Regions from separate parts of the Levilactobacillus suantsaii genome, predicted to be linked through region 3. Evidence: predicted binding sites of a transcription regulator. Region 3 holds the regulator's gene; each other region holds the start of a gene.
What was found. Region 3 encodes LexA, which represses DNA repair genes until DNA is damaged. Its sites were predicted from a motif close to CNAACANNTGTTNG; they were not measured.
Positions count from the first base shown of each region.

Region 1 (7,956 bases), 130 kb from region 3:
CCCATGACCTCTTCCAACGTTAATTCTTGTATTTTTTGTCCTTCACTCAAGACTTGTTAACTCCTTTCACCGCGCAATTAGGCTTGGCCCTTAGACTCGGTCCCCGTGATGAGGTCCTGGTCATCGTCTTCGAGGGTAAATTGAACGTTGTTTTCGATCCATTTCCGCCGGGGTTCAACTTTGTCCCCCATCAACGTGGTGACTCGCCGTTCGGCTAAGGCCGCGTCATCGATCTTCACCCGAATCAGGGTTCGGTTATCGGGGTCCATCGTGGTTTCCCATAACTGACTGGCATCCATTTCCCCCAGCCCCTTGAACCGTTGGAGGTGGTAACCGTGGGTCGGGATATGCTTGGTCTTTTCTAAGAGTTCGTCGTTGGTCCAAGCATACTCGATGCTGGCCTTCTTGCCGGTCCGTTGAATCCGATACAACGGTGGCAAAGCAATGTAGACCCGACCGGCGTCAATCATCGGCCGCATGTACTTGTAAAAGAAGGTCAACAGCAAAATTTGGATGTGAGCCCCATCATCATCGGCATCGGTCATGATAATAATTTTATTGTAGTTAGCGGCGTCGATGTCGAAATCGGCTCCTACGCCCGCCCCAATGGTGTAGATCATGGTACTGATTTCCTTGTTTTTCATGATATCCGGCAATTTGGCCTTTTCGGTGTTCAAGACCTTTCCCCGTAACGGGAGAATCGCTTGGAACTTCCGGTTTCGGCCCTGCTTTGCCGAGCCGCCGGCAGAATCCCCTTCGACCAAGAAGAGTTCGTTCTTCGCCGAATTCTTCGACTGGGCCGGCGTTAATTTCCCGGACAGCAGGCGCTCATGGCGCTTGTGTTTTTTCCCATTGCGGCTTTCGTCTCGAGCCTTACGGGCGGCCTGGCGGGCTTGGCGGGCCTGGGTGGCCTTGCGAATCAACATTTTACCAAAGTCGCCGTTTTCCATCAGGAAGTAGGTCAGTTGTTCGGCCACGATGCTATCCACGATGGTGCGGGCTTCGGGGGTCCCCAGTTTTTCCTTAGTCTGCCCTTCGAATTCCAAGAGGTTTTCTGGGACCCGCAGTGAAATCACGGCGGATAATCCTTCACGGATGTCGGAGCCTTCTAAGTTCTTGTCCCGGTCCTTGAGCAGGCCAACCTTGCGCCCATACTCGTTGAAGGCCTTGGTCCAGCCACTACGCATCCCCGCTTCGTGGGTCCCACCATCCTTGGTCCGGACGTTGTTGACGAACGACAGTAGGTTTTCGGTGTAGCCGTCGTTGTATTGAGCGGCCACCTCGACTTCGATGCCATCTTTCTTCCCGTCGAAGTACAGGATATCGCCTAAGGTATCCTTGTCTTCGTTGAGGTAACTGACAAATTCCTTGATGCCGTCTTCGTAGTGGTACTCTTCTTCGCGTTCTTGTCCGGCGCGTTCATCGGTCAGGGTGATCTTCACGCCCTTCAACAGGAAGGCCGATTCACGCAGACGTTCTGCTAAGGTATTGAAGTTATAGACCGTGGTGGTGAAGATTTCTCGGTCCGGTTTGAACGTTAATGTCGTCCCGTTGTGCGCCCGCGTCTTGCCTAATTTGGTGAGCGTCCCTTGGGGATGGCCGCCCTGGGCGAACTTTTCCTGGTACCGGACACCATCGCGCACGATGGTGACGGTCAACGTACTCGATAAGGCGTTGACCACGGAAGCCCCGACCCCGTGCAGGCCACCAGAGGTCTTGTAGCCCCCTTGGCCAAATTTACCCCCGGCATGTAAGACCGTTAATATGACTTCTGGGGTGGGAATCCCGGAGGCATGCATCCCCACCGGCATCCCGCGCCCGTGGTCCACCACGGTGATACTGTTGTCGGCGTGGATAGTCACGTTGATTTCCTTCCCGTAACCGGCCAAGGCTTCATCCACGGCGTTGTCGACAATTTCATAGACCAAATGGTGCAGGCCCCGACTGTCGGTCGACCCGATGTACATACCCGGACGTTTACGAACAGCTTCCAATCCCTCCAAAACTTGAATGGAGGAATCGTCGTAAGTTGGTTTTGCTTTCGCCATACGTAAATCTCCCTTTCGTTTCCAAACTCTTTTTTGCGCATACTCTTAGTGTACCCCATCCCGAACATATGTTCAATAAAGGTGGTCAAAGACCGCTACGAGTAGCCATAACCACATTATCATACCACAGCGACCCGATAAAAAACTAGGTTCTCTAAGGATAATTGGCGTTCTGGGAAAAACATGCTAAAATATAAAACAGCTTTAATTGGTGGTGGGTTTACCCCATCACGGTACTCAAGAGCGGAGGAATGTGTTGTGAAACTCGTTAGCTTACTTATAGTGGCCTATCTGTTGGGGGCAATTCCCAACGGGGTCTGGATTGGTAAAGCTTTCTTTAAAACCGATATTCGTCAGGCTGGTTCCGGTAACATTGGGACCACCAACACGTATCGGGTCTTAGGTCCCTATGCGGGGACGGTCGTCATGGTCTTGGACATTGCCAAGGGCACGGTGGCGACCTTACTGCCGATTTGGGGCCACGTCACGACCGGTTTAGGCCACGCGACCCCGTTACTGTTCGGGTTGTTCGCGGTCCTGGGCCATACCGTCTCGGTCTTCGACCACTTTAAAGGTGGCAAGGCTGTCGCCACGTCTGCGGGGATGCTCCTCGCTTATAACCCGTTGATGTTCGGTATCGCTGCAGGCTTGTGGGTCTGCTTGATCTATTGGACCAGCATGGTGAGTCTGGCCAGCATGATTGCCTTTACGTTGATTACTTTGATTTCGCTATTTTTCCACGATATTTATTTAACGGGCATCGCGCTGATCCTTACCCTCTTCATTTTTTACCGGCATCGCAGTAACATTCGGCGGATCCGACAAGGGACCGAGTCGATGGTCCCCTTCGGCCGGGGGTTTCGGCGCCGGTCTTCGAAAGGCTAGACATCGTCAATGTGACTAACCAGCGGTTCAGTATCCTTTCTGGGATGGCTGGACCGCTTTTTTAGGCGGTCAAAAAGGACTCAGAAAATTTTTCTGGGTCCTTTTTCACGTCGATTTTAGAAATAGGTGACCTTAGAAATAGGTGACCTGGTAGCCCGCGTTGAACTGTGCGTGGGCAGCCAGCTTTTGAATGGCCACCTTACTGGTCAACTCACCGGTCGCGTGCACGTCGTCAGCTAAGCCCCACCAAGGTTCCAAACAAACGAACGGCGCTTGTTTCGGGTACGGCGACCAGATGCCTAGATACGGGGCCGTAGTGGTCAATGCCACACCGTGGTCATCTCGGGGCGTGCCCAACATGACCGTGGTCTCCTGGTCGTTCAACGTGAGCACTTGGGCATCGTGGTCAAATAAGTCGTGACTCAAGCGTAAGGGGTGCGTGAGGTCTAACGGGACTGAATGGGTCGAATCACTGTATGGCCCGACTAACGGGACCCGTTGGTAGACCCGCTTGGGCGCCACCGTGACCTGGTAATCCTCGAACTTGTTGAAGACATCCCCGAATGGCACGTTAAAGCCAGGGTGGGCCCCTAACGAGAACGGCAACGTCTGGTCACTGGGGTTGTCCACCGTAAAGGCAACTTTGAGTTGATGGGCCGTGAGCGTGTACTTGACGGTCAAAGCGAAGTCAAACGGATACTTGGTCTTCGATTGGTCATCACTCGCGTAACGTAAGGTCACCGAACTGGGTGTCCGTGACCAGAGACGAAACTCATTATCCCGAGCAAAACCGTGCTGGGTCAGCTGATAGGTCTGGCCGTTGACTTGGTACTGATTATCCTGCAACCGACCCACGATGGGAAACAAGATAGGCGCATGGCGTGGCCAGTAGACCGGGTTCGCCTGCCACATATACTCCAAGTGACTGGCGTTGTCCTTGACGCTGGTGACTTCGGCGCCCAAAGGATTGATTAAAACCGTTAAATACTCATTGCTGATGGTTAACATTGAGGTCCCTCCAACTATTGTGACGAAATATGTAGACGCCCGGGCACCATGGCCCGGGCGTAAAAAAACAAAATTTTTAGCTGTAACTTACAGAATATAGCGGGACAGGTCCTTGTTTTGAACGATGTCACCGATCTTATCATTGACGTAGTTTTCGGTGATGGTGACGTCACCAGTACCCATCTCTGGGCCTTCGTAGAGCAGGTCTTCGAGGAGTTTTTCCAGCACCGTCTGTAACCGCCGGGCCCCAATATTTTGGTTCTCATGGTTGAGTTCAAAGGCCAGTTCGGCGATGCGCTCAATGGCTTCCATGGTGAAGGTCACCTTAACGTTGTCTGTGCCAATCAACGCGATGTACTGCTTGACCAGCGCGTTGTTAGGTTCGGTCAAAATCTTGACGAAGTCTTCCTTGCTCAGGTCGTTCAATTCCACGCGAATCGGGAATCGGCCTTGCAGTTCAGCAATCAAATCACTCGGTTTCGATTCGGCGAAGGCCCCCGCTGCGATGAACAGGATGTGGTCTGTGTTGATGGCCCCGTACTTGGTCTTGACCTGCGTGCCTTCAACGATTGGTAAGATGTCCCGTTGGACCCCTTCACGGGAAACGTCGCCACTGTTTTGGCTGTTGCCCTTAGTGACCTTGTCGATTTCGTCCAAGAAGATGATCCCGGTGTTTTCTGCACGTTGGATGGCCGCGTGATTGATATCCGCATCGTTGACTAATTTTTCGGATTCTTCAGCGACCAAGATTTCCCGCGCTTCGGCAACCGAGACCGTCCGCTTGATGCGCTTCTTCGGCATGATAGCGCCTAAGGTATCGCTCAAATCGACGCCCATTTGGCCCAACATATTGTTATCGGTCGCGTTGGCCTGTTGGGGGTCATCCATTTCGATTTCGACCTGGTGGTTTTCCAGCAAGCCCTTGTTAAGTTGGTCCGCTAAGGATAAGCGTTCGTTACGGATGTCGTCCGTGACTTCCTCATCGTTTTGGTTGGGCATCGTCGGCGTTTGACCGTTCTGCATCTGGGAGAACATGTTCATCATGTTGGCGAACTCGTTGTTATTGTTTTTGTTCTCCTTTTTCTTAGCCGGGGCTAGCAGCTTAACTAACCGCTTGTTGGCCGCCTGCACGGCATCGGCCCGGACGTTTTTGAACTGGTCCTTTTTTTCCATGGTGACCGCCACTTCGACCAAGTCCCGGACCATGGATTCCACGTCCCGGCCGACGTAGCCGACCTCGGTGAACTTGCTGGCTTCGACCTTGGTAAACGGCGCGTGCACGATCTTAGCCAATCGGCGGGCGATTTCAGTCTTCCCGACCCCGGTCGGTCCAATCATCAGCATGTTTTTCGGTGAAATTTCTTCTTGCATCGCTGGATCGAGTTGCATCCGCCGGTAACGGTTACGCAACGCGATGGCGATGGCCTTTTTCGCCTCGTCTTGCCCGATCACGTATTGGTCGAGCAGACCGACGATTTCTTTTGGTGTTTTATTGATTGCATCCACGGTATTCATTCCTCGCTTTTTTAGAGTGCTTCTGAAATCACGTTTTCGTTAGTGAAGATGTCGATGCCGCCCGCAATGTGGATGGCACTTTCGGCAATCTCCTTAGCCGTCATGTCCGGGGTGTGGTGGTGTAAGGCCGTCGCAGCCGCCAAGGCAAAGTTCCCCCCAGAACCGATAGCCAAAATATCATCGTCGGGGGCGATAACTTCACCAGACCCGGAAACTAAGAGCATTTCGTCCTTATCCATGACGATCAGTAAAGCTTCCAGCTTTTGGAGGGATTGGTCGGAGCGCCATTGCTTAGCCAATTCGACCGCGGCCCGTTGGAGGTTACCGCTGTATTCATTGAGTTGACCCTCGAATTTCTCTTCGAGATTGAAGGCGTCAGCGACACTGCCGGCAAAACCGACAACGACCTTATTGTTATAGATCCGCCGAATCTTGTGGGCGGTTCCCTTCATGATGACTTTTTCTCCCATGGTGACTTGACCGTCACCGGCCATGGCGTTATGACCGTTATGGCGAACGGCACAAATCGTGGTGGCTTCAAATTTTACTGGCATAGTTTTGCCATCTCCTTATCTCATTTAGAACGTGGGTTGGGGGCGTCAGGCGCGTCCTCCGTGGCCCGGGGAAAGAACTTGCGGTAATCGCGTTGCAAGTGTTCGCGGGTCACGTGGGTGTAAATCTGCGTGGTCGACAAACTGCTGTGACCCAACAGTTCCTGCACGGACCGTAAATCGGCGCCCCGGTTCAACAGGTGCGTGGCAAATGTGTGCCGCAACATGTGGGGATGAATGTCGGCCGTTAACGTGCTGCGCTTCATGATTTGGTTGAGCAAATAGGTCACCCCTGCCGGCGTCAACTGTTGCCCACGGTGGTTCACAAACACGAAATCATGGTGCTGTTGATACCGCGCCATCAACGGCGTGCGGGCCTCTTGCAAGTACGTCTTTAGCGCCGTGCTGGCATAGTGGCCAAACGGCACGTAACGTTCCTTGTTGCCCTTCCCCTCAACTAGCAGCATCCGGTTATCGAAATCGACGGCCGTTAGCGTTAAATTCACGCATTCACTGACCCGCATCCCGGTGCCGTACAGCACCTCCAGTAATGCGGTATCCCGTGTGGCAAGCTGAGCATTGGGGTTGGCGGCCGCCGCCGTAAACAGGGCGGTCATTTCGCGTTCATAGAAAAAGTGTGGCAAATGATCCTGCCGTTTTTTCAGCCGAACGTAGGCAAAGGGGTCGTCGCTCACCGTACCGTTACTGAGTAAAAAGTTGTACAGCGACCGTAACGTCGAGAGCTTGCGGGCAATCGTCGTCCGGGCATAGTGGCGGTCATACAAATCGCTCAAGTAGACCTCCACGTCGAGTTGGTCGATCTTGTCCCAGGGCTTTTCGCCCCCGTTAGCCGCCAAAAAATGGCAAAATTCGGTCAGGTCCTCGCGATAGGCCTTGATGGTCTCTGGCGAATACTGCCGCTCCCCCTTCAGGTAAGTCATGAAGCTTTGAATCGCATCGTTCACGGGACATCCCCTCCTGCACTAGTAATGCTAGCAAACGATTTCTAAAAATACAACTAACTCGTTACGCGATTTCCCCCGACTGACGGGCGATTGGCGTCGTTAAGACCCCAAAAGGCGACCAGTGCCCGCTCAACGCAGTCCTGGTCGCCTCTAGTGCTCACCATGTGAGCAGAATTTCGATTTGATTGTGGTCCTTAGACGTCAGTTGCCTTCACCACTGCCGCTACTTCTGGGGCGCTTCTTCGTAATCCCCGTTCGGGCACACGATTTGGCTTCCGCCGCGAATCTTCTTCATGACCAGGTAGTGGCCGTCCTTGGGGCAATCCCGACCAACGGGCTTGTCCCATGACACGAAGTCACAGTACGGGTAGCGCGAGCAACCGTAAAAGATGCGGTTTTTCTTCGACTTGCGCTCGATGACTTGGCCCTTGTGGCAGACGGGACAGGTCACGCCGATTTCCTTGACGATTGGCTTCGTATTCCGGCAATCTGGAAAGCGCGAGCATGCATAGAATTTCCCGTAACGGCCCATCTTGATGACCATCGGGGCCCCACAGATGTCACAATCAAAACCAGCTGGTTCGTCTCTGATCTGAATCTTTTCGATGGCAGTTTCAGCGTGAGCGACCTCGGTCGAGAACGGCTTGTAGAAGTCATCGACGACCTTGACCCAGTCTTGGCGGCCGGCTTCGATACCGTCTAACTCATTTTCGAGGTTAGCCGTAAAATCAATGTTGACCACGTCCGGGAAATACTCTTTGATGATGTTGTCGACGATTTCGCCCAGTTCCGTGGGTTCGAACCGCCGACCGACTAACTTCACGTAGTAACGGCGTTGAATCGTGTCCAACGTGGGCGCGTAGGTCGACGGCCGGCCGACACCGTTTTCTTCCAGCGCCTTGATCAGGTTGGCTTCAGAGTAACGGGCTGGCGGCTGGGTAAAGTGTTGGGCCGGGTCGGTCTTGGCCAGCGTCATCTGGTCAC
Region 1 is NZ_CP059603.1:1,961,857-1,969,812, reverse strand. It holds gene parC (DNA topoisomerase IV subunit A) at 1-5, opposite strand, end outside; gene parE (DNA topoisomerase IV subunit B) at 78-2,048, opposite strand; gene plsY (glycerol-3-phosphate 1-O-acyltransferase PlsY) at 2,307-2,933, shown strand; gene H3M12_RS09120 (aldose 1-epimerase family protein) at 3,066-3,941, opposite strand; gene hslU (ATP-dependent protease ATPase subunit HslU) at 4,029-5,447, opposite strand; gene hslV (HslVU peptidase proteolytic subunit) at 5,468-6,010, opposite strand; gene xerC (tyrosine recombinase XerC) at 6,031-6,972, opposite strand; gene topA (type I DNA topoisomerase) at 7,196-7,956, opposite strand, start outside.
Region 1: a site for LexA is predicted at 2,110-2,123, ahead of parE (DNA topoisomerase IV subunit B). Genes of this name have one in related genera too.

Region 2 (7,956 bases), 450 kb from region 3:
TCTGAGCAAACATGGCTTCGGCCGTCCCAGTGGTGACTTCGTCGGTCAACTGGTCGTTAGCCACTAATTCGACCAAGTCACTCTTAGCCGTCAGCTGCGTGTACCCCACGTATTCACTCGGGGTTTTGACGTTGATCAACAAGTCGTGTTGTAAGCCCATGGCCTTTTGCTTACCGCGCGCATTACGAGCCCGGTCCCGTTGCTTTTGCATCTCGACCTTGAATCCGTCTTGATCGACCGTGACGCCCTGATCGATGGCGTATTCCTGGGTCAGTTCAACCGGGAAGCCGTAGGTATCGTACAATTTGAAGGCGTCAGCCCCATTAATTTGCTTCTTCCCCGTTTGCTTGAGATCGGCGATTAAACCGTTCAAGAGGTCCAAGCCACCGGTCAGCGTTTCGCCGAACCGGTCTTCTTCAGAGCGCACAATCTTTGCGATGTAGTCCTTTTGCTTTAAGACTTCTGGGTAGTAGGACTGCATGATTTGCCCCACGATGGGCACTAATTGGTCCAAGAAGGCGCCTTGAATCCCGAGCTTCTGCCCGTTGACAACGGCCCGACGAATCAAGCGCCGGATGACATAGCCGCGGCCTTCGTTACTTGGCAACGCCCCGTCACCGATGGCAAAAGTGATGGCCCGCGCATGGTCAGCAATGACCTTAAAGGAGATGTCATCTTCCTTGTCAGCACCGTAATGCTTGTTGTCACTTAAGGCTTGCGTCTTTTCAATCAGCGGCATGAACAAGTCGGTCTCAAAGTTGGTCCGGGCGTTTTGGAAAATCGAGACGACCCGTTCCAGCCCCATCCCCGTATCAATGTTCTTCCGCGGTAACGGCTTGTAGCTGCCGTCTGGTTCGTGGTTGAACTGGGAGAAGACGATGTTCCAAACTTCCAGATACCGTTCATTTTCACCACCCGGGTAGTTTTCCGGGTCGTCCGGTGCTAAGTTGTTGAAGTCTTCGCCCCGGTCATAGAAAATTTCGGAGTCGGGTCCCGAAGGCCCTTCACCGATATCCCAAAAGTTGTCTTCCACCGCGATGATGTGGTCGGGGGCGACCCCGGCCTTTTCCCAGTCTTCCTTAGCGACCGTATCCTTGGGGTAGACCGTCATGTACAGCTTATCGGGGTCCCAGCCGAACCAGTCGGGCGACGTTAAGAGTTCCCAAGCCCAGGTGATGGCTTCTTTTTTAAAGTAATCACCCACCGAGAAGTTCCCTAACATTTCAAATAACGTGTGGTGCCGGGCGGTCCGACCGACATTTTCGATATCGTTGGTCCGGATACTCTTCTGTGAACTGGTCAGCCGCGGGTTTTCGGGAACCACTTGGCCACTGAAATACTTTTTCATGGTTGCTACTCCGGAATTGATCCAGAGTAAGGACGGGTCATCCTTCGGCACCAGCGAGGCGCTGGGTTCAATGGTGTGTCCCTTGGACTTGAAGAAGTCGAGATACATCTGCCGAATCTGACTACTGCTTAGCTCTTTCATCTCTTAAATACCTCCAAAAAAAGATAAAAACACCGTTGCCCGTAAAGACGCCGAAGCGCGGTACCACTTTACTTGCAACGATGTTTAGTCGTTAACCTCTTAAACTCATAACGCCGAGTCGCGATGTTGCCTGCGAGGGAGCACCAATTGGGGTCGAGTCGTTTTTCACAGCACCCAAAACGTTTCTGAAAGTCGGGCCCCACCGGTATATCCTCTATGCTTATTTAATTGTCCACTTGAAATTATAGGTGGCCGGTTGGCACTTGTCAATCGCAAGTCTATTGGTAACGATTGGACTCGCGTTTGCGCCGTTTTCGTTCGGCCCGGGCCGCAGCCCGTTGTTCGATCCGGCGTTCCTGGTCCTTCTTGTGGTGAATGGCTTGCTTGATCTGGTGCTTGTAGCCGGGTTTAATCTTCTTTTTCTTCTTCTTGACCAGGCCAATCAGCGTTGGGTCCAGCTTTTGGGTGGACTTATTGCGCTTCTTTCGCCGGTTCCGGTCGTAAGAGTCGACGACTTCACCGTTGCTGATGCGCTTAGGTTTGAAGTGCACGCCGAGTTCTTCGATGGCCGCAACCTGGGCCTCTTCCCCTGGGGAGTACAGGGTGATGGCCGTTCCTGGCATCCCCTGACGACCCGTCCGGCCGACCCGGTGAATGAAGAAGTCGAGATCTTCCGGAATATCATCGTTGATGACGTGCGAGACCCCTTCAATGTCAATTCCTCGAGCCGCCAAATCGGTCGCCACGACGTATTGGAATTGCAGGTTCTTGACTTCGCGCATCACCCGTTTACGTTCCCGCGGCTTGATGTCGCCGTGAATCATGGCGACTTTCAGTCCCTGGTTCTTCAGGTAATCGTGGAGTTCTTCCACCCGCTTCTTGGTGTTGGCAAAAATCAGCACCAGGTAGGGTTCTCCCATCGTAATTAGTTGGTAAATCAACTGGTTACGGTTCTTCCCCTTAGTCGAAATCAACCAGTTATCGATAGTATCACTGATAATCGAGGTCACTGGGATCTCTTCGATGACCGGTTGGTTCATGTACTTGCGTAAGAACGGGTTCAACCGTTGCGGGATGGTCGCGGAAAAGACCATCATCTGCAGGTCGTGCGGCATCCGGGCCGCAATCTTATCGACCTGATCCAAGAACCCGAGGTCCAAGGTCATGTCGGCTTCGTCCACCACGAATTGGTGCGCCGTATGCACGTCTAGGGCTTGTGATTGAATCAGATCCAAGACCCGGCCGGGGGTCCCGATGACCAATTGTGGTTGGAAATGGTGCAATTTATTGACCTGACGCTGCTTGTCAGTCCCCCCGACGTAGTTGCCAATCCGAATCTCAAAGGGGGCTTCGGCGGCTAACTGTTCAGCCGCCGTGTGGATCTGGTAGGCCAACTCCCGACTGGGGGTCGTGATAACGGCCTGGACCTGGTTCTCACTGGTCAGCTGGTTAAAAATGGGCAGTAAGAACGTGTGGGTTTTCCCGCTCCCGGTCTGGGATTGGCCGACGACGTCCTTGCCCGCAGCAATGATGGGAATCAATTTTTCCTGCACGGCGGTCGGCTGTTTGAAGCCAATCTTTTTTAAGGCCGTCATCAAATATGGCTGCAAGTGAAACTCGCTAAAATTTGCGGTCATGTTACTCTCCTTTATCTTGTGCGACCAAGGTATCCAATTCCTGGATGACCTGGTCAATTTCAGCTTGGTCATGGGCCGTTGCGCCACTGGCCAAGGCGTGGCCCCCGCCACCGTGTTGCTTGGCTAAGCCGTTGATCGAAGGACCCTTCGACCGCAACCGAATGCGGTAAGTGTGGTCCTTAGCTTCGACGAAGAACGCCCAGGCCTTGACCGTGGTGATCTTGCCAGGCAACGGGACCACGGCTGACGTTGAATCGGTCTCCGCTAACTCGAAGGGTTCTAAGTCCGCATCGCTTAACTTCAAATAAGCCGCCCCACTTGGCAGGATGGTCAAATTCTGATAAACGTACGCCGATAAGCGCGCCATAGCTGGCGAAATTTCGTCTTCGGCCTGGTTGACGTCGTTGGCGGAAAAGCCCGTGGTCATCAATTGCCCCGCCACAGCCATGGTATGCGCCGAGGTAGCCGGGTACATGAAGCGGCCCGTATCCCCGACGATGCCGGCGTAGAATAACCGCGCGGCCTCTTGGGGCAACGTCAATTCCGCTTCGTTGGCGGTGTAAAAGTCCGTTAGTAATTCCGAGGTACTCGACGCCTGATCGTCGACCCATTGGAGGTCACCAAAGGCGTCGTCGTTAGGGTGGTGGTCGATCTTAATCACGGCCTTACCCGTTTCCCAACGCGCATCGTCGACCCGCGGCTGATTGGCCGTGTCGACCACAATGACTAAAGCGTCTTTATATTGGTCGTCACTGACATTCTGGTCGGCTTGGCCTAACCAGTCAAAACCAGGATAGTGCTTACCTACCGCTAAGATGGTCTTAGCGGGAAAACTAGCCCGTAAAATGGTTCGTAAGCCTAGTTGGGCGCCCACACAATCCGGGTCTGGATGCTGGTGTCGGTGGATAATAATGGTCTGGTAACGTTTGATTTCTTCTAAAATGGCGGTTTGAATTGCCATGCTGTTCACCCGTTCTTTCCGATTGGCGGGTTGCTCCCGCCGCAATACTGCGTTTCAGTATACAAGTTTTAGGGGGTAATTTCAAAGAAAGTCTGCCTTAATCCCCCCATAAAGGCAGGCGGACGTTTTCAAAAGTCTGTGCAGCCAGACTGGTGATGGTGATGCCTAGCAAACGAATCTGTTCATCGGGCGTCGCCACCTCATGGTACAACTCCAGCGCTAACTCGTAGTAATTTTCTGCTTCGTTGGTCAAAAAATCTTCCTGAGTCACCCGCTTGGTCACCGTGGTAAAGTCGCTGGTCCGCAACTTCAAGACCAGCGTTTTACCGTGCCGCTGTTTACGGGCCACGGCCTGAGCCACCAGTTCGGCCAAGTGACGCAACTGGTTCTCCACCTCACCACTAGTAGTTAACGGCGGACCATACGTCCGTTCTTTACCGATGGACTTGCGTTCCCGTTGATAAGCCACTGGCCGCTCGTCGATGCCGCGGACCCGCTGATACAAGACGTAGCCGAACTTCCCAAAGTCGTGAATCAATTCCAGTTGCGAGCGCTGGTAGAGGTCAGCCCCGGTCTGGATGCCCAAATCGTGCATCTTGGGGACGGTCTTCTTACCCACGCCCCGGAAGCGCTCGATGGGCAGTGCCATCAAAAAATCATGGGCGTCTTCGGGTAAAATCACGCTGACACCGACCGGTTTGCGAAAATCCGAGGCTTCCTTGGCCAAAAATTTACTGTAAGAAATCCCCGTCGAGCAAGTCAAATGGGTCTGATCATAGATTTCAGCTTGGATTTCGTGGGCCACCTGCACGGCCGAATGCAGATGGTGCTTATTTTCAGTTACATCCAGATAGGCTTCGTCAAAGGCGACCGGTTCGATTTTATCTGTGTACTCGTGAAAAATGCGGTGAATCTGGTTAGAGATTTCCCGGTAGTGGGGAAAATTCGGTGTCTGAAAGATGGCTTGCGGGCAAAGTTTCAACGCTTCGTTGGCACTCATTGCCGAGTGAACACCATGCTTTCTGGCCCGATAATTGGCGGTGGTCACTACGCCACGCCCACCGGTCTTACGGGGATCCTTGGCGATGATCAACGGGTGGCGTTTGAATTCTGGGTGGTCCCGTTCCTCAATAGACGCGTAAAAGGCATCCATGTCGACATGAATGATTTTGCGTTGCGTAAATTTTGCGTCAATCATTGAACACACCACCCTTCCCCGTTGATTATTATTATACCAGAACGTTTGTTTGCTTGCACGCTTAGCGCTAAAAAAAAACGACCCCCAAAAGGAGTCGCCGGGTCATCAAGCTTACTTCTTGGCACTATCGTTGGCATCGTCGTCAGACTTCGGTGCATCGTCAGCTTGATCATCTGTTTTAGTTGCCGTTGGTTGTTGCGTGTCGGCTGGTTGGTCCGCCGGCTTTGCGGGTGCGGCCGCGGCTGGCTTAGCAGCCGGTGCAGTGACCGCTTGTGGGCCTTGGGACGTCACTTGCGCAATCGCCCGTAAGTCAAAGACCAAATAAATCCCGTCACAATCCAAGGTGACTGTTTTGTCGGTTTGGTTGATTTCATCGATGACCCCGTGTAACCGGCCAATCGTGATGACATGATCACCCTTCTTCAACTGGCTCATCATGTCCCGGTGCTTCTTTTGTTGCTTTTGTTGCGGCCGCAACATTAAGAAGTACATTAAGGCCAAGAAAACGACCAAAATAATTAACGTCGAGTACTGGCCGCCTGCGGCAACTACAAGATTACTTAACACATTGGTTCACTCCTTCGTATCCTATCTAATGAACAACTTTACCAGACTCCAAGGAATCCGTCCAATTATTTCTAAAAGTTCTTCGGATGTTCGGCATTATAGCCATACGTGTCGAAGACCTCCGCCCGCAAGTCCAACAAACTGTCATTTTGGATTGCCTGGCGCACCCGTTTCATCAGGTGGTGTAAGAAATACAAATTATGGTAACTGGCTAACCGGAGACCAAAATCCTCGTCCGCCTTGAACAAATGCCGCAAGTAGGCCCGACTATAATGCTGGCAAGTATAGCAATCGCAATCCGGGTCAATGGGCCGAAAATCCCGGGCATACTTGGCGTTTTTGACCACCAAACGACCGTGGGTGGTCATGCAAGTCCCTTTCCGGGCAATCCGAGTAGGTAAAACACAGTCGAACATGTCGACGCCACGAATCACCCCGTCAATCAGGGAATCAGCAGTCCCGACGCCCATCAGATAGCGGGGTTTGCTCGTTGGCAGGAGCGGGGTCGTCAAGGCTAAGATGCGGTTCATCTCGTCCTTGGATTCGCCCACGGAAAGCCCCCCAATCGAATAACCCGGAAAGTCCAAGCTGACCAAGTCCCGGGCGGATTCACGTCGCAAGTCTTCGTAACCGGCGCCCTGTACGATGCCAAACAACCCCTGGTAATCGGGGTGGGCGTGGGCTTTTAACCCCCGTTCTGCCCAGCGCGAGGTCCGCTCGACCGAGTGTTTGACATAATCGTAACTTTCAAAGAACGGCGGGCATTCATCCAAACTCATCATGATATCAGGCCCCAGTTGGTTTTGAATGTGAATCGCCTTTTCCGGCGACAAAAACAACCGGTCACCGTTGACCGCGTTACGGAAATGAACGCCTTCCTCGGTCAGTCGCCGGTTCTTCGCCAGCGAGAAGACCTGAAAGCCCCCTGAATCGGTCAAAATTCCTTTGGGCCAATTCATGAACCGGTGCAGGCCTCCCGCCTCGGCTATCAGGTCTGCCCCCGGTTGGAGCCACAGGTGATAAGTATTGGCCAAAATGACCTGTGAGCCCATCTCGTCCAGTTCCTCGGGACTGATGGCCCCCTTCATGGCCGCTTGAGTCCCGACCGGCATGAACATCGGGGTCGCAAAGGTCCCGTGGGGCGTCATGAGTTCACCCAACCGCGCTCCGGTGTGCTTTTCGGTCTTGATCAAACGATACTTAATCGCGGGTTCCATGCTGTCCCTCCAATTATTTGATAAACATTGCATCCCCAAAGCTAAAGAAACGGTAACGTTCAGCGATGGCGTGCTGATAAGCGGCCAGAATCTGCTCGCGCCCCGTAAAGGCGGCCACCAGCATAATCAAGGTCGACTTAGGCAAGTGAAAGTTAGTGATAAACGCGTCAACGACCTGCCAATGGTAACCCGGACGAATGAAGATGTCTGTCCAGCCGGAGTCGGCGCGTATCTCACCGTGAAACTTGGTGCCAATGGTCTCCAAGGTGCGAATCGACGTGGTCCCGGTGGCAATGATTCGCCCCCCGTTTTGCCGGACCTGATTCAAGGTCGCGGCGGACTTTTCGTCCAACCGATAAAATTCGCTGTGCATCTTGTGGTCGTCCACGTTTTCTTCTTCGACCGGCCGGAAGGTACCTAACCCGACGTGTAACGTCAGGTACACCAGCTTGGCCCCCTTAGCCACGGCCTGGTCCAGTAACGCCTGAGTCCAGTGTAACCCTGCCGTGGGGGCGGCCGCCGAGCCGTTTTCCTTGGCGTAAACCGTTTGGTAACGGTCGGCATCAGCCAACTTTTCTTTGATGTAAGGCGGCAACGGCGTTTCACCCAGTTGTTCCAGGATTTCCATAAAAATGCCCTGGTAGTGAAATTCGATCAGCCGAATCCCATCTTCACGTTCTTCAGTCACGGTCGCCGTTAACTGACCGGCCCCAAAGCTAACGGTGGTGCCAACTCGTAAACGTTTGGCCGGTTTCATCAAAGTCTCCCAGACATCACCAGCCACGTTATGCAACAGTAAGACTTCGACGTGACCACCGGTATCTTCTTTGACCCCATACAATCGGGCGGGCATCACCCGGGAATTGTTCATGACGATGGCGTCCCCC
Region 2 is NZ_CP059603.1:2,281,172-2,289,127, forward strand. It holds gene alaS (alanine--tRNA ligase) at 1-1,489, opposite strand, end outside; gene H3M12_RS10720 (DEAD/DEAH box helicase) at 1,768-3,126, opposite strand; gene H3M12_RS10725 (DHH family phosphoesterase) at 3,128-4,087, opposite strand; gene dinB (DNA polymerase IV) at 4,185-5,285, opposite strand; gene yajC (preprotein translocase subunit YajC) at 5,397-5,852, opposite strand; gene tgt (tRNA guanosine(34) transglycosylase Tgt) at 5,924-7,069, opposite strand; gene queA (tRNA preQ1(34) S-adenosylmethionine ribosyltransferase-isomerase QueA) at 7,083-7,956, opposite strand, start outside.
Region 2: a site for LexA is predicted at 5,324-5,337, ahead of dinB (DNA polymerase IV). Genes of this name have one in related genera too.

Region 3 (7,956 bases):
CGACCCGCCCAACGAGACCCAATGTGTGCCCCGCCGCCAGGTCAAAATCGATCTGATGCAAACTGGTCTGCGTGTCGTTGGGGTAATTAAAGGTCGCCACGTGATAATTCAGTGCCCCCCGTGGTCGGGTGGCAATCCCGTCCGTCCGGTCGATAATCTGACTCTTTTGGTCCAGAAGTTCCATGACCCGATCATAACTGGCATTGCCCCGTTCCATAGTATTGAAGAGCATCCCAACCGCAAACATTGGCCACACCATCATCGCCAGGTAGCTAATGAAAGAAACCAAATTTCCAATCGTAATGGTGCCGTGCAGCACAAAGAGGCCCCCTAAGACGATGGTCGCCACGTAAGAAATGGAAATAATCAGCGTGATGGCCGGGTCGAACAACGAATCGAGTCGGTTCACGTGCCGGTTGATGTCGATGGTCCGAGCGATCTGTTGATTATAGTCATCGACATCGGCCTGGTCCTGGCCCAAAGCCTTAATGCCCTTGATACCACTGATACTTTCCTGTGCCTTATTATTCAAGCGCGAAAAAGCCGCCTGGGATTGGCCAAACGCCCGGTGAATCTTTTGCCCCAAAATCCAGGAGACAATCGCCAGGAACGGGAATGGTACCACGGCCAATAACGTCAAACGCCAATTGATCAAGGCCATCATAGCGATCAACTTGGTGCCACCGGTAATGATGGCATCAGCAAACTGCAAGATCCCCCCACCGGCGACCCGTTGGACGGCTTCCAAGTCGTTAGTGGCGTGAGCCATCAAATCTCCGGTGCGGTAACGTTGATAAAAGGTCCGGTCCATGCGCATAAAGTGCTGAAAGAGCCGGTCCCGTAAAAGTTGTTCCAACCGAGCCGCCCCGCCCCAGATGGCCGTTCGCCACATGTACCGACTGCCATACTGGGCTAACGCTGCCCCTGCAACTAGGAGTAAGTCTACGGCCAGCAACGACCCCGTCATGGTACGGCCGTGAATACTATCGACCATGTTCCCGATGATGCGGGGAGGAATGATGGCAATAATGGCTGTTAAGAGCAGGCCGAGGACTCCAATCGTATAGCGCCGCCATTCTAGCCGAAAATACCACATTAGTTTTTTAAAGATTGTCAAGCGGCATCCCTCCTAAGATTAGAATTCAATTAAAATTATATGATGATGGCTCTCATAAGTCTAGCCAACACCCGTAAAAAGGCCATTAAAAAACTCATCGCCCAAAAGTGCTGGCGACGAGTCGGAAGTTGACCGCTTACTTCTTCTTATTGCTGTTACGAGCTTGCTGTTGCATGGCGGTCATCATCTGATGAAGTTTCCGTTGCGACGGCTTCTGTCCCATCTGTAACATCATGACCCGTAATTGGTCTTCGTTAATAGGCGGATTGTCTCTTAAATATTTTTCCATGTATTTGCGCGCCCCGTAGAAACCTGCTAAAGCACCGGCAAGCCCGACGACGATCACAATCAGAATCCAAATTCCAGTTGACAAGACATTTCCCTCCCTTATAAAAGCATTCACTATGTAATTCTACACAACCTGCGAACAAAATAAAAGAGTGAATCTCCAAAAAGACCCACTCTCGTTAGTTAATCGTCCCGTAAGCCCTTATCACGTTGAATGCGGCGAACTTTTTCGGGAGTAACTTCCTTCCCGTTCTTGTCGTAGACCTGCATCATTTCAACCTGACTCCGGAAGCTTTGGCGAAAGAGCTTCAAGTATTGTTGCCGTAAATCGGCACGCTCGGATTTCTCCGCTGCGGTCAGTCCCGTGGACTTGGCTTTGTGGGCCAATTCATTGATGCGCGCCAGCAACGGCGTCATCGCGTCTTCTGCCATGAAACACCCACGCTCCTTTCGTTTAAAGTACGTTATTTGAGTTAAGGTTTCAAAACATCCCTTATCATATCAGGGTTATTTTCAGAATTCAACTGATTTAGCCGAACATCTGTTTGAAAATGACCGCTAGCTATGCTAGAATTGGGGTAAATTCAACTATGACTGACGAACGAGGTGGTACACAATGACTAAAGCTTCTGAAAGTAAACAAATCGCCGTCTTACGGTTTATCTGGGAACGCGTTAACGAGAAGGGTTACCCACCGACCGTTCGTGAAATCGGCGAGGCCGTGGCGCTGTCGTCAACGTCCACGGTCCATGGCCACATCGCCCGCCTAGAAAAAAAGGGCTTCTTGATTAAAGACCCCACGAAACCCCGGGCCCTCGAAGTGACCCCCGCGGGCCTCGAGGAATTAGGCGTGCACGAACAACAAACGCAAATTCCTGTTTTGGGTACCGTCACTGCTGGGACCCCCATTCTAGCGGTCCAGGAAGCCACGGACTATTTCCCGGTTCCCCCAGAATTTGAAAACAGCGAAGATCAGCTCTTCATGCTGACTATCCGGGGCGAGAGTATGATCAACATCGGCATTTTGAATGGTGACCAAGTCATCGTTCGTCGCCAGCAAACCGCAGACAACGGCGATATTGTCATTGCCATGACCGAAGAAAATGAAGCCACGTGCAAGCGTTTCTTTAAGGAAGCTGACCACTACCGGCTCCAACCGGAAAACGACACTATGGCGCCCATCATCTTGAACCAGGTTACCGTCCTGGGTAAAGTCGTTGGCCTGTTCCGCGACGACGTTCACTAACTATCGTTCAACCAAAAGAGTCTGAGAAAATTTTCTCAGACTCTTTTTACGCTCTGTTTTTAATTAACACCTTAAATAACTTCACCTTCATACCGACTGACCGGTAACGTTTCAAAGTCATAAGTTGCCAGGTCTTCGGCTTGTGTCAGGTAAGACTGAGCCCCCTGGGCCAGCATCAAGTTAACGTTATTGTCCTTTTCGTGAAGCAAGACAATTGGTGTTTGGCTGTGGAAAGCGTACCCGATTTCAAAGGCCGTTCCAGAATCTACCTGGTCATCGACAAAATCTGCCAAGGCCACCACAACATCGGCCTGGTCGATCTGATCGATATCCATCTTAAAGGTCCGGTCGCACCATTCAGGCGTCCCCATGGTTACGTCCCGTAATTCGTTCAACCGAGGACTGAAGACCCGGCCCACCTTCGGGTTAGCAGCCAAAGCCTTTTCGGCGCGGCCAATGCGTTCGAGTTGCTCGTCATCAAAAAATGGTCCTGCTAAATAAATGTTGGTCACAATTAATCTCCTCGTTTTCTCTTAAGTGCTTTTTATTATAGCGAAAAAATTAACTTTTAGCGACTATTTTTTCTGAAATGTCCGTTATTTCTTATTAAATTCGTTATGCGGTTCGTCAGTGAGTTCGGCCCCACTAAGCTTCCATTCGGTGCCGATATTGACGCTGTTGATGTTGTCGTCCTGCCAAATAATACGGAGCCGAGTCAGCGCCCACCGCCAATTGGACGTCCTGGCCATTGTTCGGTAACTGTTGTTGGAACAGTTCCTCATATTCGGCCACACTCACCGCACGCCGGTCAGCCAATAACGTCGTCAGCGCGGCATCATCGAAGCCCCGTTGGTAGTCAGGCTGAAGAACGCCACTATAAAATTCACCTTCGGCACCGGAGCCGTAACTGAAACAGCCGATGCGATCACCAGCACGTAAATCCCCATGGCGCCACAACGATAAGAGACTTAGATATAACGACCCGGTATAGAGGTTACCGACATTGCGATTATCCAGTTGACTGGCCTCAAAGGCCGCCGTCAACTCTTGCTGGTGCGCCGCACTGGCTTCGGGGAGGACTTGGCGTAAGCCTTTCCGTCCCATTTTAGTAAAGGGTAAATGAAACGCCAGGGCCGCAAAATCCGCAATCGTTCGCCCCGTCTGCTGCTGATACGCCGTCCAGGTCTGCTTAAAGAAGTCTAAGTACACGTTAGTGGAGTACCGGCCGTCGACCAGGGCTTCGGTCCGATCCAACGGCCGCCAAAAGTCCATTACGTCGGCCGTATGGTAAGCACTCTGCGCATCTAACGCCATGATCTGCGGATCTGCGCTAACCAACATAGCCACGGCACCGCCACCCTGAGTCACTTCACCGGGCGTCCGCAAACCATAACGGGCGATGTCGGCCCCAATTACAAGCACTAAGGCGTCCGGGTGAGCCCGGACGTAATCGGCCGCTAGCTGTAAACCAGCGGTGGCCCCATAGCAGGCCTGTTTCAGTTCAATGGCCCGCGTATCCGCAGCTAGGTTTAATAGGTGCGCCAAATAGACCGCCGTGGCCTTCGAATTATCCACGCCAGATTCTGTCCCGAACAGTACCATTTTAATCCGGGAACGGTCTTCTGGCCGTAAAATCTGGGTTGCCGCGTTGGCTGCCATGGTCACGACATCTTGGGTCGGTGGAATCACCGCTTGTTTATCTTGGCCGATACCCACGTGATACTTCGCCGGATCTTCTCCCCGTGCAAGGGCTAAGTCCGTCATCTCTAAATACAACCGCGGGGTGTAAAACCCTACCCGATCAATTCCCACTTTTAGTTCGGACATCTCGTTCATTTCCTCCTTGCGTACGCAATCATTGAGAACAACTTTACCATTTTCAATGCTGTTTCGGCAAGGTACGAAAATTGTAGGTTACAACTAATAAGTTATTTAATGCTGTTAGACCGCTTTTTGCTAATTACAACCGTATTAGACTTTACCCTTTTCTAACTTTTTTAGTACGTCCAACAACGCTTGGTGTTGAGCCGACGTCACCTGCGGATATTGGGGATTCAATTCTGCTAAATTGTCAGCCAAAATCGTCGCGACTAATAACCGGGCCGTGGGCTTATCGTCGGCCGGAATGATGTACCAGGGCTGCTTCTCCGTGGCTGTATGGGCCAACATCTGGGTATAAGCCGTCTGGTAATCATCCCAGTAACGCCGTTCCTTCAGGTCGGCCGGATCGAACTTCCAGTTTTTTTCCGGTAAGGCCAACCGTTTGGCCAATCGGCTCGTTTGCTCGTTTTTCGACAAGTGTAAAAAGAACTTGTAGGTGACAATTCCTTGATGGCGCAGGTATTGTTCATAATGGCGTAGATCCTTGTAACGCCGCTTAAAGAACTTAGCCGTCACGTCTTCTGCTTGGGTAATCCCTGGTAAATGTTGGCCGACCAAAATTTCCGGGTGCACCCGACTGATCAAGACGTCTTCGTACTGGGAACGATTGAAGATGGCAATTTTTCCTCGTTCGGGTAACGCTTGGTTCACCCGCCATAAAAAGTCGTGTTGCAAGTCGACCGAGGTCGGTTGCTTGAAACTTTCGACCTGCGTCCCCGACGGATTCAAACCACTAAAAACGTGGCGGATCAAACCATCCTTGCCGGCCGTATCCATTCCCTGTAGAATCACGACGACCCCGGTCTGCTTTTGGGCAAACAGCCGTCGTTGCAAATTCTGCAAGTCCGGTAGCGCCCCTTCCCGTTGCTCATCCGCTTTAGCGGCCACCTCATGTGTCGACCACTGTGCCAAATCTAACCCTGGTTGGCCAGTATACCGATACGCTGTTAAATCCATACCACCCATCTCCTTTGCTTCACCATACCATGTTTCGGCCGTCCATTAATCGCATTTCCTTTAGTAAAACGTCTTACGTCCGCACAATGCCAGCAAAACCTTAGCGTTCCAGTAACTGAGTTGCTATACTGAATGTGTACCCTAATGTCGATAAAGAGGAGTCTCAACTATGAAAAAAATTACCGCTTATTTTGTCCGTCACGGCCAAACCATGTTGAACCACTACAATAAGGTTCAGGGGTGGATCGATTCCCCTCTCACCGCTAAGGGACGGGCTGATGCTAAGCGCGCCGGGGAACAACTCAAAAATATCCCTTTTACCGCTGCTTACAGCAGTGACTCTGGCCGCGCCATTGAAACGGCCCATATCGCTCTCCGACAAAATCCTGCTAATATGAACATCGTCCAGTACCAGTACCCCGAATTCCGCGAACAATGCCACGGCTATTTTGAAGGCAACGATCTCAACCAGATGTGGCAGTTCGTTGGTGCGCAAGTCAAATTGACGTCAGAATCCGACGTATTGGGCACGTATGGTCTGGAGAAGGCTCGGGATTTGATTCACCAAGCCGACCTATACGGGGAAGCCGAAGACAACGCGATGTTTTGGAAACGGTTAGACCGCGGTTTCGATAAGCTCCGGGCCAATTCTAAAGACGGCGACGAAGTCCTGGTGGTCTCCCACGGGATGACGATTCGATCCATCATCGATCGTTACGCGCCCGACCTCGATACGGGAGTCGCAACCGCCAACGGGAGTATCACTAAATTAGAGATTACCGATGACGATATTCACGTTGACTTCTTCAACAAGTTAGATTTCCAATCCTAATCCCATTTGAAAGGGGGTCCCTTTGATGAAAAAAATTCACCGGTCTGCTAGCAACCGGTATTTGGCCGGTGTCGTGGGCGGACTCGCCCGCTATTTCGATTGGAACACGACTTTGGCCCGCGTGATCTTCGTAATACTGGCCCTAATGCCGGTCTTTCCCGGAATCTTGGTCTACCTGATCCTCTGGATGGTCATGGGCGACCCGGACTAACTAACAGGGCTGCATGATTCGTTACCTACCACGACGTCCAACTTGGACGTCGTTTTTTTAGCCGCTTTTTGATGTAAATACAACATTATTGTGGTAAACTACGCCTAGTTGATTTTTTGAAAGGTGATGATTTCCATGACCGATGTTCTCCGCGAAATTGGCATGATTGCTCGGGCACTCGATTCGATCAGTAACGTTGAATTCAAGCAATACCAGCTGACTAAGGGGCAGTACCTCTATGTGATTCGCATCGTCGAACACCCCGGCATCATTCAAGAAGACCTAGGCAAATTGATTCTTGTCGACCGCTCCACCGTGATTCGGGCCGTCCAAAAATTAGTTGATCAAGGCTTGGTCGTTAAACGACCGGATCTCACCAACCGTAAGATTCGTCGGCTCTACGCCACCCCAGCGGCCCAGCACATCTATCCGCGTTTGATTGCCGAAAACACTCATTCGACGCAGGTCGCCCTTACTGGCTTAACGCCCGCTGAGCAGCAGACCTTAGCGCAACTCTTACACCGTGCGCGTTTGAACGTCGTGACGGACTGGGAAGGTGTCAAACACGGTCATCCCCGTCATTACTAACAAAGGAGTTTTACCCCATGGCAACCAAACTGATTCATTGCACCCTAGCCGATTTACCTGCCCTACAAACCATCAGTCGCGACACCTTTACCGCGACCTTTGGCGCTCAAAACACCGCCGCCGATTTGGCCGCGTTTCTGGACACTGCTTACTCAACGTCCCAACTCACCCAGGAACTTGCTAATCCTCACTCCCTATTCTTCTTGTTGACTCAGGATGATGCCGTTGTCGGTTACTTGAAGCTCAATACCGGTCCAGCCCAAACAGAAGCCATGGGACCGAATTCCTTAGAGATTGAACGTATCTATCTCCGATCCGCTTTTCAGCATCAGGGGTTGGGTAAGCGGCTCTTTCAAGTGGCCTTAGACCAAGCGCACCGCTTGCAAAAGACCAAGCTGTGGTTGGGCGTGTGGGAACGCAACTTCAACGCTCAAGGGTTCTATCAGCGCTTAGGCTTTCACCAAGTCGGCGCCCATACCTTTACCGTGGGTAGCGACCCGCAGACCGACCTGCTTTACGCCAAGACCCTTGAGTAACCACAAAAAACGCGTCGACCACAATCGTGGCGACGCGTTTTATCATAATCTCATTTAAATGGGCACTAGGCCTTGTCGACCGCATGGCCACCGAAACCATTACGTAAAGCAGAAACCACTTTACCCGTAAAGGTATCGTCTTCCATGGACCGGTAACGCATCATCAAGGAAAGAGCGATGACTGGCGTTGGGACTTGTTGGTCTAAGGATTCTTGTAACGTCCACTTACCTTCACCAGAACTGTGCATCGTTCCGCGGATTTCGTCTAACTTGGCATCCTTAGCAAAGGCTTCTTCAGCC
Region 3 is NZ_CP059603.1:1,832,247-1,840,202, reverse strand. It holds gene H3M12_RS08535 (ABC transporter ATP-binding protein) at 1-1,117, opposite strand, end outside; gene H3M12_RS08530 (YneF family protein) at 1,254-1,490, opposite strand; gene H3M12_RS08525 (DUF896 domain-containing protein) at 1,589-1,837, opposite strand; gene lexA (transcriptional repressor LexA) at 2,022-2,651, shown strand; gene H3M12_RS08515 (nucleoside 2-deoxyribosyltransferase) at 2,723-3,163, opposite strand; gene H3M12_RS08510 (hydroxymethylglutaryl-CoA synthase) at 3,297-4,478, opposite strand; gene H3M12_RS08505 (PPK2 family polyphosphate kinase) at 4,623-5,489, opposite strand; gene H3M12_RS08500 (histidine phosphatase family protein) at 5,659-6,321, shown strand; gene H3M12_RS08495 (PspC domain-containing protein) at 6,347-6,532, shown strand; gene H3M12_RS08490 (MarR family winged helix-turn-helix transcriptional regulator) at 6,668-7,120, shown strand; gene H3M12_RS08485 (GNAT family N-acetyltransferase) at 7,138-7,656, shown strand; gene gnd (phosphogluconate dehydrogenase (NAD(+)-dependent, decarboxylating)) at 7,722-7,956, opposite strand, start outside.